Regions from separate parts of the Variovorax sp. SPNA7 genome, predicted to be linked through region 2. Evidence: predicted binding sites of a transcription regulator. Region 2 holds the regulator's gene; each other region holds the start of a gene.
What was found. Region 2 encodes LexA, which represses DNA repair genes until DNA is damaged. Its sites were predicted from a motif close to ACTGTATNNNNATACAGT; they were not measured.

Region 1: the regulator LexA is predicted to act here: its motif matches at 1,313-1,330, upstream of recA (recombinase RecA).
Region 3: the regulator LexA is predicted to act here: its motif matches at 1,313-1,330, upstream of RZE77_RS02050 (ATP-dependent helicase).
Region 4: the regulator LexA is predicted to act here: its motif matches at 1,890-1,907, upstream of RZE77_RS08350 (PA0069 family radical SAM protein).

Annotation. Positions count from the first base shown of each region.
Region 1 covers NZ_CP138513.1:5,775,209-5,778,552, reverse strand. Annotated here, with positions in the region: gene RZE77_RS27140 (response regulator) at 26-697, opposite strand; gene RZE77_RS27135 (MarR family winged helix-turn-helix transcriptional regulator) at 763-1,248, opposite strand; gene recA (recombinase RecA) at 1,395-2,513, shown strand; gene recX (recombination regulator RecX) at 2,541-2,993, shown strand; gene argC (N-acetyl-gamma-glutamyl-phosphate reductase) at 3,044-3,344, opposite strand, start outside.
Region 2 covers NZ_CP138513.1:3,209,623-3,212,966, forward strand. Annotated here, with positions in the region: gene RZE77_RS15050 (asparaginase) at 1-886, opposite strand, end outside; gene lexA (transcriptional repressor LexA) at 960-1,643, shown strand; gene RZE77_RS15060 (hypothetical protein) at 1,772-2,140, shown strand; gene RZE77_RS15065 (D-2-hydroxyacid dehydrogenase family protein) at 2,233-3,240, shown strand; gene RZE77_RS15070 (MFS transporter) at 3,245-3,344, shown strand, end outside.
Region 3 covers NZ_CP138513.1:452,143-455,486, reverse strand. Annotated here, with positions in the region: gene RZE77_RS02050 (ATP-dependent helicase) at 1-1,300, opposite strand, end outside; gene corA (magnesium/cobalt transporter CorA) at 1,530-2,516, shown strand; gene RZE77_RS02040 (5'-methylthioadenosine/adenosylhomocysteine nucleosidase) at 2,509-3,291, opposite strand; gene RZE77_RS02035 (ABC transporter substrate-binding protein) at 3,295-3,344, opposite strand, start outside.
Region 4 covers NZ_CP138513.1:1,810,970-1,814,313, forward strand. Annotated here, with positions in the region: gene RZE77_RS08335 (SAM-dependent methyltransferase) at 1-705, opposite strand, end outside; gene RZE77_RS08340 (thiol-disulfide oxidoreductase DCC family protein) at 721-1,146, opposite strand; gene RZE77_RS08345 (GbsR/MarR family transcriptional regulator) at 1,205-1,810, opposite strand; gene RZE77_RS08350 (PA0069 family radical SAM protein) at 1,929-3,023, shown strand; gene RZE77_RS08355 (gluconokinase) at 3,144-3,344, shown strand, end outside.

The DNA of each region.
Region 1 (3,344 bases), 2.6 Mb from region 2:
TTCGGGCACTACGCGTGGCGGCGCGTCAAGGAATCTTCTCGAGGCAATAGCCGAGGCCGCGGACCGTTGCAATGCGCACCGGCCCCTTCTCGATCTTCTTGCGCAGGCGGTGGATGTAGACCTCGATCGCGTTCAGGCTCACTTCCTCGCCCCATTCGCACAGGCGCTCCACCAGCTGGTCCTTGCTGACCAGGCGGCCGGCGCGCTGCAGCAGCACCTCCAGCAGGCCCAGTTCGCGCGCCGAGAGCTCGACCATCTTGCCGTCGATGGTGGCCACGCGGCCGGCCTGGTCGTACACCAGCGGGCCGTGCCGGATCGTGTTGCTGGTGGCGCCCATGCCGCGCCGCGTGAGCGCCCGCACGCGCGCCTCGAGCTCCTGCAGGCTGAAGGGCTTGGCCATGTAGTCGTCGGCGCCGTGGTCCAGGCCCTTGACGCGTTCCTCCACGCTGTCGGCCGCGGTGAGCACCAGCACCGGCAGCTGCGAGCCGCGCGCGCGCAGCCGCTTCAAGATCTCGATGCCATGCAGGTTGGGCAGCCCCAGGTCGAGGATCAGCAGGTCGAACTCGCTGTGCGTCATGAGCGCGGTGTCGGCCTGCGATCCGTTCGCCACGTGGTCGACCGCCGCGCCCGAGGTGCGCAGGCTGCGCAGCAGGGCATCGGCCAGCACCTGGTCGTCTTCGGCAATCAGAATCCGCATGAGCCACCTCCGGCCGGTTCGGGCGCCGCTCCGGCGCCGCGTTCACATCTGTCTCTTCGCCGAGTCTAGCCCGCTGTGTAGGCTTCGAGTCCGATGGTTACCACGGTGGCGACGTCGTTGCCCACGCTGGCGCGGAACTCGCGCTCGGCCTGCGTCACCGCGCTGCGGAAGGCGTCCAGCCAGGCCAGGCCGTCGGCCGTGAAGAGCACGCGCCGCGCCCGTGCGTCGAGCGGATCGGGTCCGCGCGTGACCAGGCCCCAGGCCTCGCACTGGTCCACCAGCGCACCCATCGCCTGCTTGGTCATGCCGGCGCGCCCGGCCAGTTCGGTCAGGCGCGAGCCCTCGCGCGCCAGGTGCCGCGTGATGTGGATATGCGCGGCGCTCACCTGCGCGCGCGCGGCAAGGTTCGACAGCGCCAGCGGCACGTCGACGTCGTGCGCCATGAGTTCGAGCACGCGCTCGTCGAAGCGACGCATCGCGTGGCCCAGCAGGCGGCCCAGGTGGGTCTGCCGCCAGGCGTCCGGGTCGGTCGGAAAAGCGGTTTCGGCCATCGGCTAGATGGTAAAGCAAACTGACCAAAAAATGGGTTTACTCAAACCAACGAGCCTCTACACTACTGTTCAAGCATCCAGCCTGTGATTAAAAGCAGATGGACCGCAGTCACACACAAACCGTTGATTTTCAAGGAGATTTCTTCATGGACGCACTCGTCAAAGGCACCAGCATCTCGGTCGCAGGCAGCGAAAAGGCCAAGGCGCTGCAGGCCGCGCTGGCCCAGATCGAAAAGCAGTTCGGCAAGGGCACGATCATGCGGCTTGGCGAGGGCGAGGCGCTCGAAGACGTCCAGGTGGTCTCCACCGGTTCGCTCGGCCTGGACATCGCGCTGGGCGTCGGCGGCCTGCCGCGCGGCCGCGTCATCGAGATCTACGGCCCTGAATCCTCGGGCAAGACCACGCTCACGCTGCAGGTCATCGCCGAGATGCAGAAGCAGGCCGGCACCTGCGCCTTCGTCGATGCCGAGCATGCGCTCGACGTGCAGTACGCCCAGAAGCTCGGCGTGAACCTGTCCGACCTGCTCATCAGCCAGCCCGACACCGGCGAGCAGGCCCTTGAAATCGTCGATTCGCTGGTGCGCTCGGGCGCCGTCGACCTGATCGTGGTCGACTCGGTCGCCGCCCTCACGCCCAAGGCCGAAATCGAAGGCGAAATGGGCGACTCGCTGCCCGGCCTGCAGGCCCGCCTGATGAGCCAGGCGCTGCGCAAGCTCACCGCCACCATCAAGAAGACCAACTGCATGGTCATCTTCATCAACCAGATCCGCATGAAGATCGGCGTGATGTTCGGCTCGCCCGAAACCACCACCGGCGGCAATGCGCTGAAGTTCTACGCCTCGGTGCGGCTGGACATCCGCCGCATCGGCACCATCAAGAAGGGCGACGAGGCCATCGGCAACGAAACCAAGGTCAAGGTGGTGAAGAACAAGGTGTCGCCTCCGTTCAAGACGGCCGAGTTCGACATCCTGTTCGGCGAGGGCATCAGCCGCGAAGGCGAGATCATCGACATGGGCGTGAATGCCAAGATCCTCGACAAGTCGGGCGCCTGGTACGCCTACAACGGCGAAAAGATCGGCCAGGGCCGCGACAACGCCCGCGAGTTCCTGCGCGAGAACCCCGGGCTGTCGCGCGAGATCGAGAACAAGGTGCGCGAGTCGCTGGGCATTCCGCTGCTGGCGGCCGATGCCAGCGCTCCCGCCACGGAAAAGGCCGAGAAGCCCGCCAAGGCGGCCAAGGCCGACAAAGCCGACAAGGGCGAGTAAGCCGGCGAGCACGCGCGAAGGCAGCGCATGGCTTTCGGCGCCCCTTCCCTCAAAGGCCGCGCACTGCGGCTCCTGAGCCAGCGCGAGCATTCGCGCGCGGAACTGGAGCGCAAGCTGGCAAAGCACGAAGAAGCACCCGGCGAGCTGGCCCGTGCGCTCGACGAGCTGGCCGCCAAGGACTTCATCAGCGAGCCGCGCGTGGTGGCTTCGGTGCTGAACCAGCGCGCCGCCCGCTCGGGCGCGCTGCGGGTGCGGCAGGAGCTGCAGTCCAAGGGCATCGCGCCCGAGGCCATTGCACAGGCCGTGGCCAGCCTGCAGGACACCGAAGTGGAGCGCGCCACGGCCCTGTGGCGCCGCCGTTTCGACGCACCGCCCGCCGATGCGAAGGAGCGCGCCAAGCAAACGCGCTTCCTGCTGGCGCGCGGCTTTTCGGGCGCGGTGGTGGCCAAGGTGCTCCGCAGCGATTTCGACGAAGACTGACGGCCGGGCGCGCGGCCCCGGCCTGCCAAGAACGGCTCAGCAGCGGGCGCTCAGAGCGCCAGCATCAGTTTCAGGTTCTGCACCGCGGCGCCGCTCGCGCCCTTGCCCAGGTTGTCGAGGCGCGCAATCACCACGGCGTGGCGATGGTCCTCGTTCGGGAACACGCGAATTTCGAGATTGTTGGTGTCGTTGAGCGCCAGCGCGTCGAGCTTGCCGTCTTCCGTGGGCGGCAGCACCTTCACGAACTGTTCGGGCGTGTTGCTCTTCGCGTAGTGCGCGGCCAGCGCCTCTTGCAGGTCGCCGGCCTTCGGCTTGCCGGGCAGCAGGTCGAGGTGCAGCGGCAGCTGCACC
Region 2 (3,344 bases):
TGCGTCCATTCGCGCAGCGGGTGGCACGCAGCACCGCCACGCCGGCATCCTGAGCCCGCAGTGCCGCTGCCTCGAGCGCATGGTGCACCGTGCCATTGCCGGTCGCGGCCACGACCAGCCCGCGAACCGGTTCGGCAACGCCCGATGCGCGCTCCTGCAGCAGCAGATCGACGAGCGCGCCGCTTGCGCCTGCATGGCTGGTGACGATCTCCACGCGCGGCCAGCGCACCGCCGCCCCTGCCTTCGCTTCAGGAATCTTCGAGGCCCCGCCCACCGCCTGCGGCCAGTCGCGCAGGCGCCGCACCGCGCCCTCTTCCACGTAGCCGACCGGCCCTGCATCGCCCGATGAAAACGCGTCGGGGCGATAGGTGTGCACCTTCTGCACATCCAGCGCGCCGTGGATGGCACCCGCGCAGACCACCGTCACGCCATGCGCCGCCGGCGTGGCCGCGACGGCGATCGCATCGCGCAGGTTCTGCGGACCATCGGGCGAGAGCGAACTGGCCGGGCGCATGGCGCAGGTCAGCACCACGGGCTTGCCGGGCGCAAGCACCGCCTGGAGGAAGAACGCCGTTTCCTCGATGGTGTCGGTGCCGTGCGTGATCACCACGCCCGCCACGTCGGCCTCGGCCAGCCAGGAGGCGCAGCGCCCGGCGAGCTGCAGCCAGACGTCGAAAGCCATGTCCTTGCTGTCGAGCTGCGCCACCTGCTCCGCGACAAGCGCCACGCCTGCGGGCGCGTCGATGCCGCCGAGCAGGTCCGCCACACCCACCTCTCCAGCGGTGTAGCCGATGTTGTCGGCGCCGCTCGCGGCCCGGCCTGCGATGGTGCCGCCAGTGCCCAGGACCACGACGCGCCGCAGGCTGGGCGAAAGGGAATTAACCATGGGTTGCCAACTTTTAAAAACTGGTTAAAAATACAGGTACTGGATATTCAGCCAGTGCCGCAAGGAACCACATATGCAGTTCGCCGTGAAGCTTACCGCCCGCCAGCAGCAGATCCTGGACTTGATCCAGAGCGCCATCGCCCGTACCGGCGCGCCGCCCACGCGGGCCGAAATCGCCAATGAGCTCGGGTTCAAGTCGGCCAATGCCGCCGAGGAGCACCTGCAGGCCCTGGCCCGCAAGGGCGTGATCGAACTTGTCAGCGGCACTTCGCGCGGCATCCGGCTCAAGGGCGACGCGCTGCGTTCGCTCAACGAGTCGCGCCACCGTGAAGGCGGCCAGTTCTCCCTCTCGCTGCCCGGCATGTCGCAACTCGCGCTGCCCCTCATCGGCCGCGTGGCGGCGGGCTCGCCCATCCTCGCGCAGGAACATGTCGACCAGACCTACTACGTCGAGAACACGCTGTTCCAGCGCCAGCCCGACTACCTGCTCAAGGTGCGCGGCATGTCGATGCGCGACGCCGGCATCATGGACGGCGACCTGCTCGCGGTCCAGGCCACCAAGGAGGCGCGCAACGGCCAGATCGTGGTGGCCCGGCTGGGCGACGAAGTCACGGTCAAGCGCCTCAAGCGCAACAAGCAGGTCATCGAGCTGCACGCCGAAAACCCCGACTACCCAACCATCGTGGTCCAGCCCGGCGAGCCCTTCGAGATCGAAGGGCTGGCGGTGGGCCTGATCCGCAACACCATGCTGATGTAGGCCGCGCAGCCTGCACCCCATCCGGCCGCAACAGGTGGCGGGCGTATGGCGCTTTGTCGCCATCACCCTGTTGCGTCCATTCAAAGAAATCCTGCCTGTGTTCAACCTCAGACTTTTTTGGAGTTCACATGGGAATCGCCCTCCTCGCCATCGCTGATTTGTGGATGCCGCTGCAATCGCTTGCAAGCCGGCTGCTGCCGGCACGCCGTCCGGCTCGCCGAGACACCGGCAGCACCTCCGCCGGGTTGCGCTACGTCGCGGTCCGGCCGGCCTGCACGGCCCGCGCCCAGGCGGCAGCTACCAGCACAGCGCCGGCACCGGTGCGGCCGCTGCGCGTCATTCGCGTGGTCGACGGCCACCAAGGCGACAAACGCAGCACCAACCGAATGGTGATTTCGGGCCGCATGGCCGATGTCTGCGCCGAGCTCGACCGCCTGGCGGCACTCGAGGCGATGGAAACGATCAGCACCGCGCCCCGCTCCACCCAGCTGCACTGAACCCGTGCAACCCCCGGTGACCGTTACCCGGGGTGGGTATCCAAACGTTCACACGCGCGTCATGCCAATGCTGCGAGGCACAATGGCACGCCATGAACATTGTGATCCTCGACGATTACCAGGACGCCGTGCGCAAGCTGCGCTGCGCCGCCAAGCTGGACGCGTACGCAGCCAAGGTCTACACCAACACGGTCAAGGGCATCGGGCAGCTCTCGGTTCGGCTGAAGGATGCCGACGTGATCGTGCTGATCCGCGAGCGCACCCACATTTCTCGCCAGCTGATCGAAAAGCTTCCCAAGCTCAAGCTCATTTCGCAGACCGGGCGCGTCGGCGGCCACATCGACGTCACTGCGTGCACGGAGCGCGGCGTGGCGGTGGCCGAGGGCACCGGCTCGCCCCAGGCGCCTGCCGAGCTGACCTGGGCGCTGATCATGGCGGCCATGCGCCGCCTGCCGCAGTACATCAGCAACCTGAAGCACGGGGCCTGGCAGCAATCGGGGCTCAAGTCGGCCTCCATGCCGCCGAATTTCGGGCTGGGCTCGGTGCTCAAGGGCAAGACGCTCTGCATCTGGGGCTACGGCCGCATCGGCCAGCTGGTGGCGCGCTACGGGCAGGCCTTCGGCATGCAGGTGGTGATCTGGGGGCGCGAGGCAAGCTGCGCCAAGGCCCGCTCCGACGGCTTCCAGGTGGCGCAGAACCGCCACGAGTTCTTCGCCGCGGCCGACGTGCTGTCGGTGCATCTGCGGCTCAACGAGGAAACCACCGGCCTGGTCAAGCTCGAGGATCTTTCGCGCATGAAGCCGACGGCGCTCTTCGTCAACACCTCCCGCGCCGAACTGGTCGAGGCCGATGCGCTGCTCGCTGCGCTCAACCGCGGCCGGCCCGGACTGGCGGCGGTCGACGTGTTCGAGAGCGAGCCGCCGCTGCAGGGCCATGCGCTGCTGCGGCTGGAGAACTGCATCTGCACGCCGCACATCGGCTATGTCGAGCAGGACAGCTACGAAAGCTATTTCGGCCAGGCTTTCGACAATGTCGTGAGCTTCATCAAGGGCAATCCCACCAACATCGTGAATCCCGGCGCGCTGCAGGTTCGCCGGTGAATCCATGAGCCGCCGGCCCGCGCCCCGCGGCGCACTGTGGGCCTTGCTGGCCGGCAATTTCGTGATCGGCACGGGCGTGATGGTGGTGCCGGGCACGCTCAATG
Region 3 (3,344 bases), 2.8 Mb from region 2:
GCAGGTCCTTCACATGCGAGGCCTCGAGAAACTTGAGGCCACCATATTTCACGAATGGAATGTTGCGGCGCGCCAGTTCGAGTTCGAGCGGCGCGCTGTGCGTGGCGGCGCGGAACAGCACCGCCTGCGACTTGAGCGCGAGGCCGCCCTCGCGGTGCGCCAGCACCTTGTCGGCCACCCAGACGGCCTGCTGCGCCTCGTCGGGCACCAGCACCAGCTGCGGCCGGCCGGCCGAGGGCTTGTCGGTCCAGAGCGTCTTGGCATGCCGCTCGGCCGCCTGCGCAATGACCCGGTTCGAGACATCGAGAATCGGCTGGGTCGAACGGTAGTTGCGCTCCAGCGTGACCACGCGCGCAGCCTGCGAGAACTGCGACGGAAAGTCGAGGATGTTACGCACGGTTGCGCCGCGAAACGAGTAGATCGACTGCGCATCGTCCCCCACCACCGTCACGCCGCGGCCATCGGGCTTGAGCGCCTGCAGGATCGAGGCCTGCAGCAGGTTGGTGTCCTGGTACTCGTCGACCAGCACGTGGTCGAAGCGCGCGCCGACCAGCGCCGCCAGCGCGGGCTCGGCCACCATGCCGGCCCAGTAGAGCAGCAGGTCGTCGTAGTCGAGCACGTTCTGCTGCTGCTTGGCCTCGACGTAGGCGCCGAACAGGCGCTTGAGTTCGGCTTCCCACTCGGCGCACCACGGAAAGGCCTCGGCCAGCACGTCGGCCAGCGGGGCGCGCGTGTTGACGCAGCGCGAATAGATCGAGAGGCAAGTGCCCTTGCGCGGAAAGCGGTTCACGCTCGACGACAGGCCGAGCTCGTGGCGCACCAGGCCCAGCAGGTCCTCGGCGTCGCCGCGGTCGTGGATCGTGAAGTGGTCGTTCAGGCCGATGTGCGCGGCGTACTCGCGCAGCAGGCGCGCGCCGATGCCGTGGAAAGTGCCGGCCCAGGGCAGCGCGGGCGGCTTGTCGGACTTGAGCCCGAGCACGCGCGCCAGCACCTGGCCCGCGCGGCGCTCCATTTCCTGCGCCGCGCGGCGCGAGAAGGTCAGAAGCAGCAGGCGCTGCGGATCGACGCCGCCGGCGATGAGGTGCGCCACCCGGTGCGCCAGCGTGCTGGTCTTGCCCGAGCCCGCGCCGGCGATCACCAGCAGCGGCCGCTCGTCGCGCCCGGTCAGCGTGCCGACGCCGTGTTCGACGGCGGCGCGCTGCTCGTCGTTGAGCGCGGAGAGCGCCGCGGCCAGGCGCTCGGCCTGGGTGGCGCCGGTGGTGCCGGTGGCGGAAAAAGCGGGGAGCGCAGCGGTCTGCATGCCCGCGACTTTACTGTATGTCCATCCAGATCGATGGGCCTGCCGTCACATGGCCGATGACATAATCGCCGCTCGCTGCAACTGGAGACCGCATCATGGAAACCGCACCGTCTCGGCAGCTTTCAACTCCCGCGTCCTGACGCGCCTCGATCGCTGACACCAGGGCCCGGGGATTGAAAGCACCCCTCCCCTCGCCCCATCGCCTCAGCCATTTCACGGGAGTGAGCCCATGCTCAATATCTTTACGCTCGCCAACGGCCGCCTTGTCCAGGAAGAGATCGAGGCGCTGGAGGAGCTTTCCAAGTTCCAGCCGATCTGGGTCGACCTCGAATCGCCCACGCTCGAGGAAAAGCGTTGGATCAAGCAGTACTACGGCCTCTCGATTCCCGAAGACGCGATGGACGAGGACATCGAGGAGTCGGCCCGCTTCTATGAAGAAGACAACGGCGAGCTGCACATCCGCTCCGACTTCCTGATCGACGACGACGAAGACCCGCGGTCGGTGCGCGTGGCCTTCATCCTGAACCAGCACAACACCGAGCTTCGCAGCCGCGGCGTGCTGTTCTCGATCCACGACGAGGACGTGCCGGTGTTCCGGCTGCTGCGCATGCGTGCGCGCCGCGCACCGGGCCTCATCGAAGATGCCAAGGAAGTGCTGCTCAAGCTGTTCGACGCCGACGCCGAATACTCGGCCGACACGCTCGAGAACATCTACGACGAACTCGAGATCGCGGGCAAGAAGGTGCTCGAAGGCAACGTCAGCGACGAGCTGGCCGGCGAGGTGCTGGGCGCCATCGCGCGCCAGGAAGACTTGAACGGCCGCATCCGCCGCAACGTGATGGACACGCGCCGCGCCGTGAGCTTCATGATGCGCAGCCGCATGCTCAATGCCGAGCAGTTCGAGGAGGCGCGGCAGATCCTGCGCGACATCGAATCGCTGGACAACCACACGGCCTTCCTGTTCGACAAGATCAACTTCCTGATGGATGCGACCGTCGGTTTCATCAACATCAACCAGAACAAGACCATCAAGATCTTCTCGGTGGCCAGCGTGGCGCTGCTGCCGCCCACGCTGATCGCGAGCATCTACGGCATGAACTTCAAGTTCATGCCCGAGCTCGACTGGTCGCTCGGCTATCCCTATGCGCTGGCGCTGATGGCGGCGAGCGCGCTGGTGCCGATGTGGTACTTCCGCCGGCGCGGCTGGCTCAAGTAGCGGCCGGCATTCCGCTCGCAGGCAGCGTGGCCAGCCACGCATCGACCAACGCCAGGCTGTAGCGGCTCGCCACCTCGGCGACGAAGCGCGCGAAGTCGCCATGCGCGGCGTCGTCGGCCCGGTCCGAGATGGTGCGCATGGCCGCGAACGGCACGCCGTAGTCGTGGCACACCTGCGCCACCGCCGCGCCTTCCATCTCGACCGCGAGCGCATCGGGCAGGCTGCGCCGCAAGGCATCGCTCTCGGCGGCCGCCGAGACGAAGCGGTCGCCGCTCACCAGCAGGCCGCGGTGCACCTTCGGCGACCGGAGGCCGAATTCATCGGCGGCCGCCTGCCCCACCAGCGCCACAGGGTCGCGCAGCGCGGCTTCGGCCACGGCGGCCAGCGCATCGCCCATCGAGGCATCGGCCGCGAAGCGTGAAAGGCCCATGAGCGGCACTTCGTACTTCGGGAAGATCGGCGAGGCATCGAGGTCGTGCTGCAGCAACTGCGTTGCGACCACCACGTCGCCGACCTCCACGCCCGGCGCGAGCCCGCCCGCGACGCCCGTGAACACGATCGCGCGCACGCCGAAGCGCTCGAGCAGCACCGTGGCCGTGACCGCCGCCGCGACCTTGCCGATGCGCGACAGCACGGCCACCACCGGCTGGCCGCGCAGGTGGCCGACCCAGAAGTCGCGCCCCGCGGCGCGCACGCGCTGCTCGTCCGGCATCTGCGCGAGGAGCGCGCTCAGCTCCTCGTGCATCGCAGCGACGATGGCGACCGGTGCGCTCATCGGTTACTTGATGTCGACGCCATAGAAGGTGTGGCGGCCGAAGGGGCTCAATT
Region 4 (3,344 bases), 1.4 Mb from region 2:
GTCCCGCACCGCCAGCGTGGGCACGGCCCAGCTGTCGGCCCACAGGCGGTGCAGCCAGCCGGCGCTGCGGCCGGGCTTCTCGCGCAGCAGGAAGCCGTCGATCACCGCGAGCCGCGCGCCGGGCTTCAGCAGCCGGGCCGCCTCGCGCACGAAATCGGCCTTGGCCGTGCCGCTCGCGTAGCAGGCGCTTTCCACGGCCCAGGCGCCATCGGCCTGTGCGGTGGGCAGGCCGGTGCGCGTGTAGTCGGCTTCGATGTGCGCCATGCGGTCGGCCACGCCGGCACCGGCATCGAGCCGCAGGGCGATGCTGTTCTGCACGGCCACGTTGGTGACCGTGACGGCAAACAGCGACGGATCGTCGCCCACCAGCGTGCGCGCGGTGGCGCCGGCGCCGCAGCCGAGGTCGACGACGCAGCGGCGCTGCGCGCTTTCGTGCGCCGGCCGGGGCTGGTCGAGCTTGAGCGCGCGGCCGACGGCGCGGTTCATTTCCACCAGCATGCCTTCGCGCCGCAGCGGATTCAGCCCGAGCCGCCAGAAGCCGAAGTGCATGTTGTAGCTGGGGCTCCATGCGCGGTAGTCGTCGGCCACCTCGGTGAAATAGTCCTGCGTGTCGGCCTTGGTGATGGAGGCTTTGGGCGCCGCGGATGCCGGAGGCGCAGTCCGGGCATCGGAGGGACGGAAATCGGGCTGGAAGACCTTGGTCACGAGAGCTCCTTTTTTTCAGATCCGGCAATTGCCGCCGGCGCAGGTGCGGGATGAGCGCGCAGCCTTGCCCGCGAGCAGGGCCACCAGCCAGCGCGGCAGCCGGTAGCGGTTGCGCGCGAGCACCGCATAGGCGCGGTCGGCCAGCGGCGCGAGCAGCGGCAGGTCGAGCAGGAAGCTGCCGCTCGGCAGCCCGACCGCATCGCGGCAGGCGCGGATGGCGGGAACGCCCACGAACAGCTGCCCCCCGGCGTCGACGGCGTGGATGGCGGTCATCAGCGCCTCGCGCGGAGCCGGGCCGGCATCGAAGCCGGCGGGCGAGCAGTCGACGAGGTTCAGGCGGGCCGCGGCATCGCGCCTCTTCATTGCGTTCATTTCTGCCGTGCACAAGGCGCAGGTGGCATCGAAGTAGACGGTCAGCGGGTAGGCGGCGAGGGCGGGCATGAGGTTTGTTTTCGTTGTTTCTGTCAAAACAGAAATGATGGGGCAAAAAAAGAGCGGCTCAGATCATCGGCAGGCTGGCGTGGTGGGCATCGGGGTCATCGCCGTCCTTCCTGGGTGCCGCGGGAGTTGGCGCCGGCGGCGCATCGCCGCGAACGAACTTCTGCACGCTGGCCCCGAGCGTCAGCACCTTGTCGAGCGTGCCGGGAGAGAGCCGCAGCATTTCGTCGGCCCAGGTGGCGAGCTTGCTCATGAGGTCCATGGTGGAGCGGATGCGGTCCTGCGCATCGGCGGGCTCCTTCTGGAAGTCGGGGCTGGAGACGATCTCGCGCAGCACGCGGATGGTCGGGTCGAACTCGCGCTCCTTGCGCTCGCGCACCACGGTGCGGAACAGCTCCCAGACGTCGACGCTGGTTTCGAAATAGTCGCGCCGGTCGCCCAGGATGTGCGTCACGCGCACGAGGTTCCAGGCCTGCAGTTCCTTCAGGCTGTTGCTCACGTTGGAGCGGGCCACGCCCAGCGTGTCGGAGAGCTCTTCCGCATGCATGGGCTTGCCATGCGCGAACAGCAGCGCATGGATCTGCGAGACCGTGCGGTTGACGCCCCACATGGAGCCCATTTCTCCCCAGTGGAGAACGAACTTGCGTTGGATGTCGGTGAGTTCCATGCCTCGAAGTCTAGGATTTTAGAAATTTCTGTCAAGAGAGAAATTAAAAATCAGCTTGCCTGCGGAAAAGCTTTGGAATACTGTGTAAACATACAGTATTCGAGAGAAAGGACCTGCCATGCCGGCCGCCCGGATCCCCCTCCATGCCATCAAGGGCCGCGGCGCGGCCACGCACCTCGCGCACCGCTTTTCGCGCGACGAGCGCAATGCCTTCGACGACGGCTGGGGCACGCTCGAAGAAGGCGCGGCCGAAGCCGAGGAACTGCCGCCGCTCGCCACCGAAGTGCGCTTCGAGGACGTGAAGTCGGTGCTCAACGAAAACGACTCGCCCGATATTTCCTTCGACCGTTCGCTCAACCCCTACCGCGGCTGCGAGCATGGCTGCATCTACTGCTTTGCACGGCCCACGCACAGCTATCTCAATCTCTCGCCGGGGCTCGACTTCGAGACCAAGCTCATCGCCAAGCGCAACATCGTCGAGGTGCTGCGTGCCGAGCTCGGCCGCAGGAGCTACCGGCCCAGCCACATCGCGATCGGCACCGCCACCGACTGCTACCAGCCCATCGAGCGCGAACTGCGGCTCACCCGTTCGGTGATCGAGCTGCTGCAGGAAACGCGGCATCCGTTTGCGCTTGTCACGAAGTCGAGCGCGGTGGAGCGCGACCTCGACCTGATCGCGCCCATGGCCGCCGAGCACCTGGCCGCGGTGTACATCACCGTGACCACGCTCGACGGCGAGCTGGCCCGCAAGCTGGAGCCGCGCGCCGCCGCGCCGCACCGGCGGCTGCGCACCATACGCACGCTGGCCGAGGCGGGCGTGCCGGTGGGCGTGAGCGTGGCGCCGCAGATTCCCTTCGTCAACGAAGACATGGAACAGGTGCTCGAAGCCGCCTGGGCCGCCGGTGCGCGCAACGCCTTCTACACGGTGATCCGGCTGCCCTGGGAGGTGGCGCCGCTCTTCAAGCAATGGCTCGAGCTGCACTACCCGCAGCGCGCGGACCGCATCATGGCGCGCATCCACGAGATGCGCGGCGGCAAGGACTACGACGCCGACTTCGCCACGCGCATGAAGGGCTCCGGCCTCTGGGCCGACCTGATCCGCCAGCGCTTCGAGAAGGCGGCGAACCGCATCGGCTTCAACCGCGAGCGCATTGCACTCGACCTCGGCGCGTTCCGGCCACCTGGCGCAGCGGGGCAGGGCAGCCTGTTCTAGGGTCGGTCGCGGGGGTAGTGCCTGCCCGGGCGGCGAAAAAGCGCTGAATCATGAGGAAGCGGATTCAAGTTCCGCCGATGCGCGGAGAATATCTCCGCGATTTCATCAAGAAGGGTATGTATGAACGGGCTATGGCTGGTCGTGATGGGTGTTTCGGGCTGCGGCAAATCGAGCCTCGGGGCCGCGCTGGCGGTGGGGTTCGGGCTGCCGCTGATCGAGGGCGACGACTACCACCCGCCGGCCAATGTCGAGAAGATGAGCCGCGGCATCGCGCTGACCGACGCGGACCGCGCCGGCTGGCTCGCGACGCTCGGGCAGAAG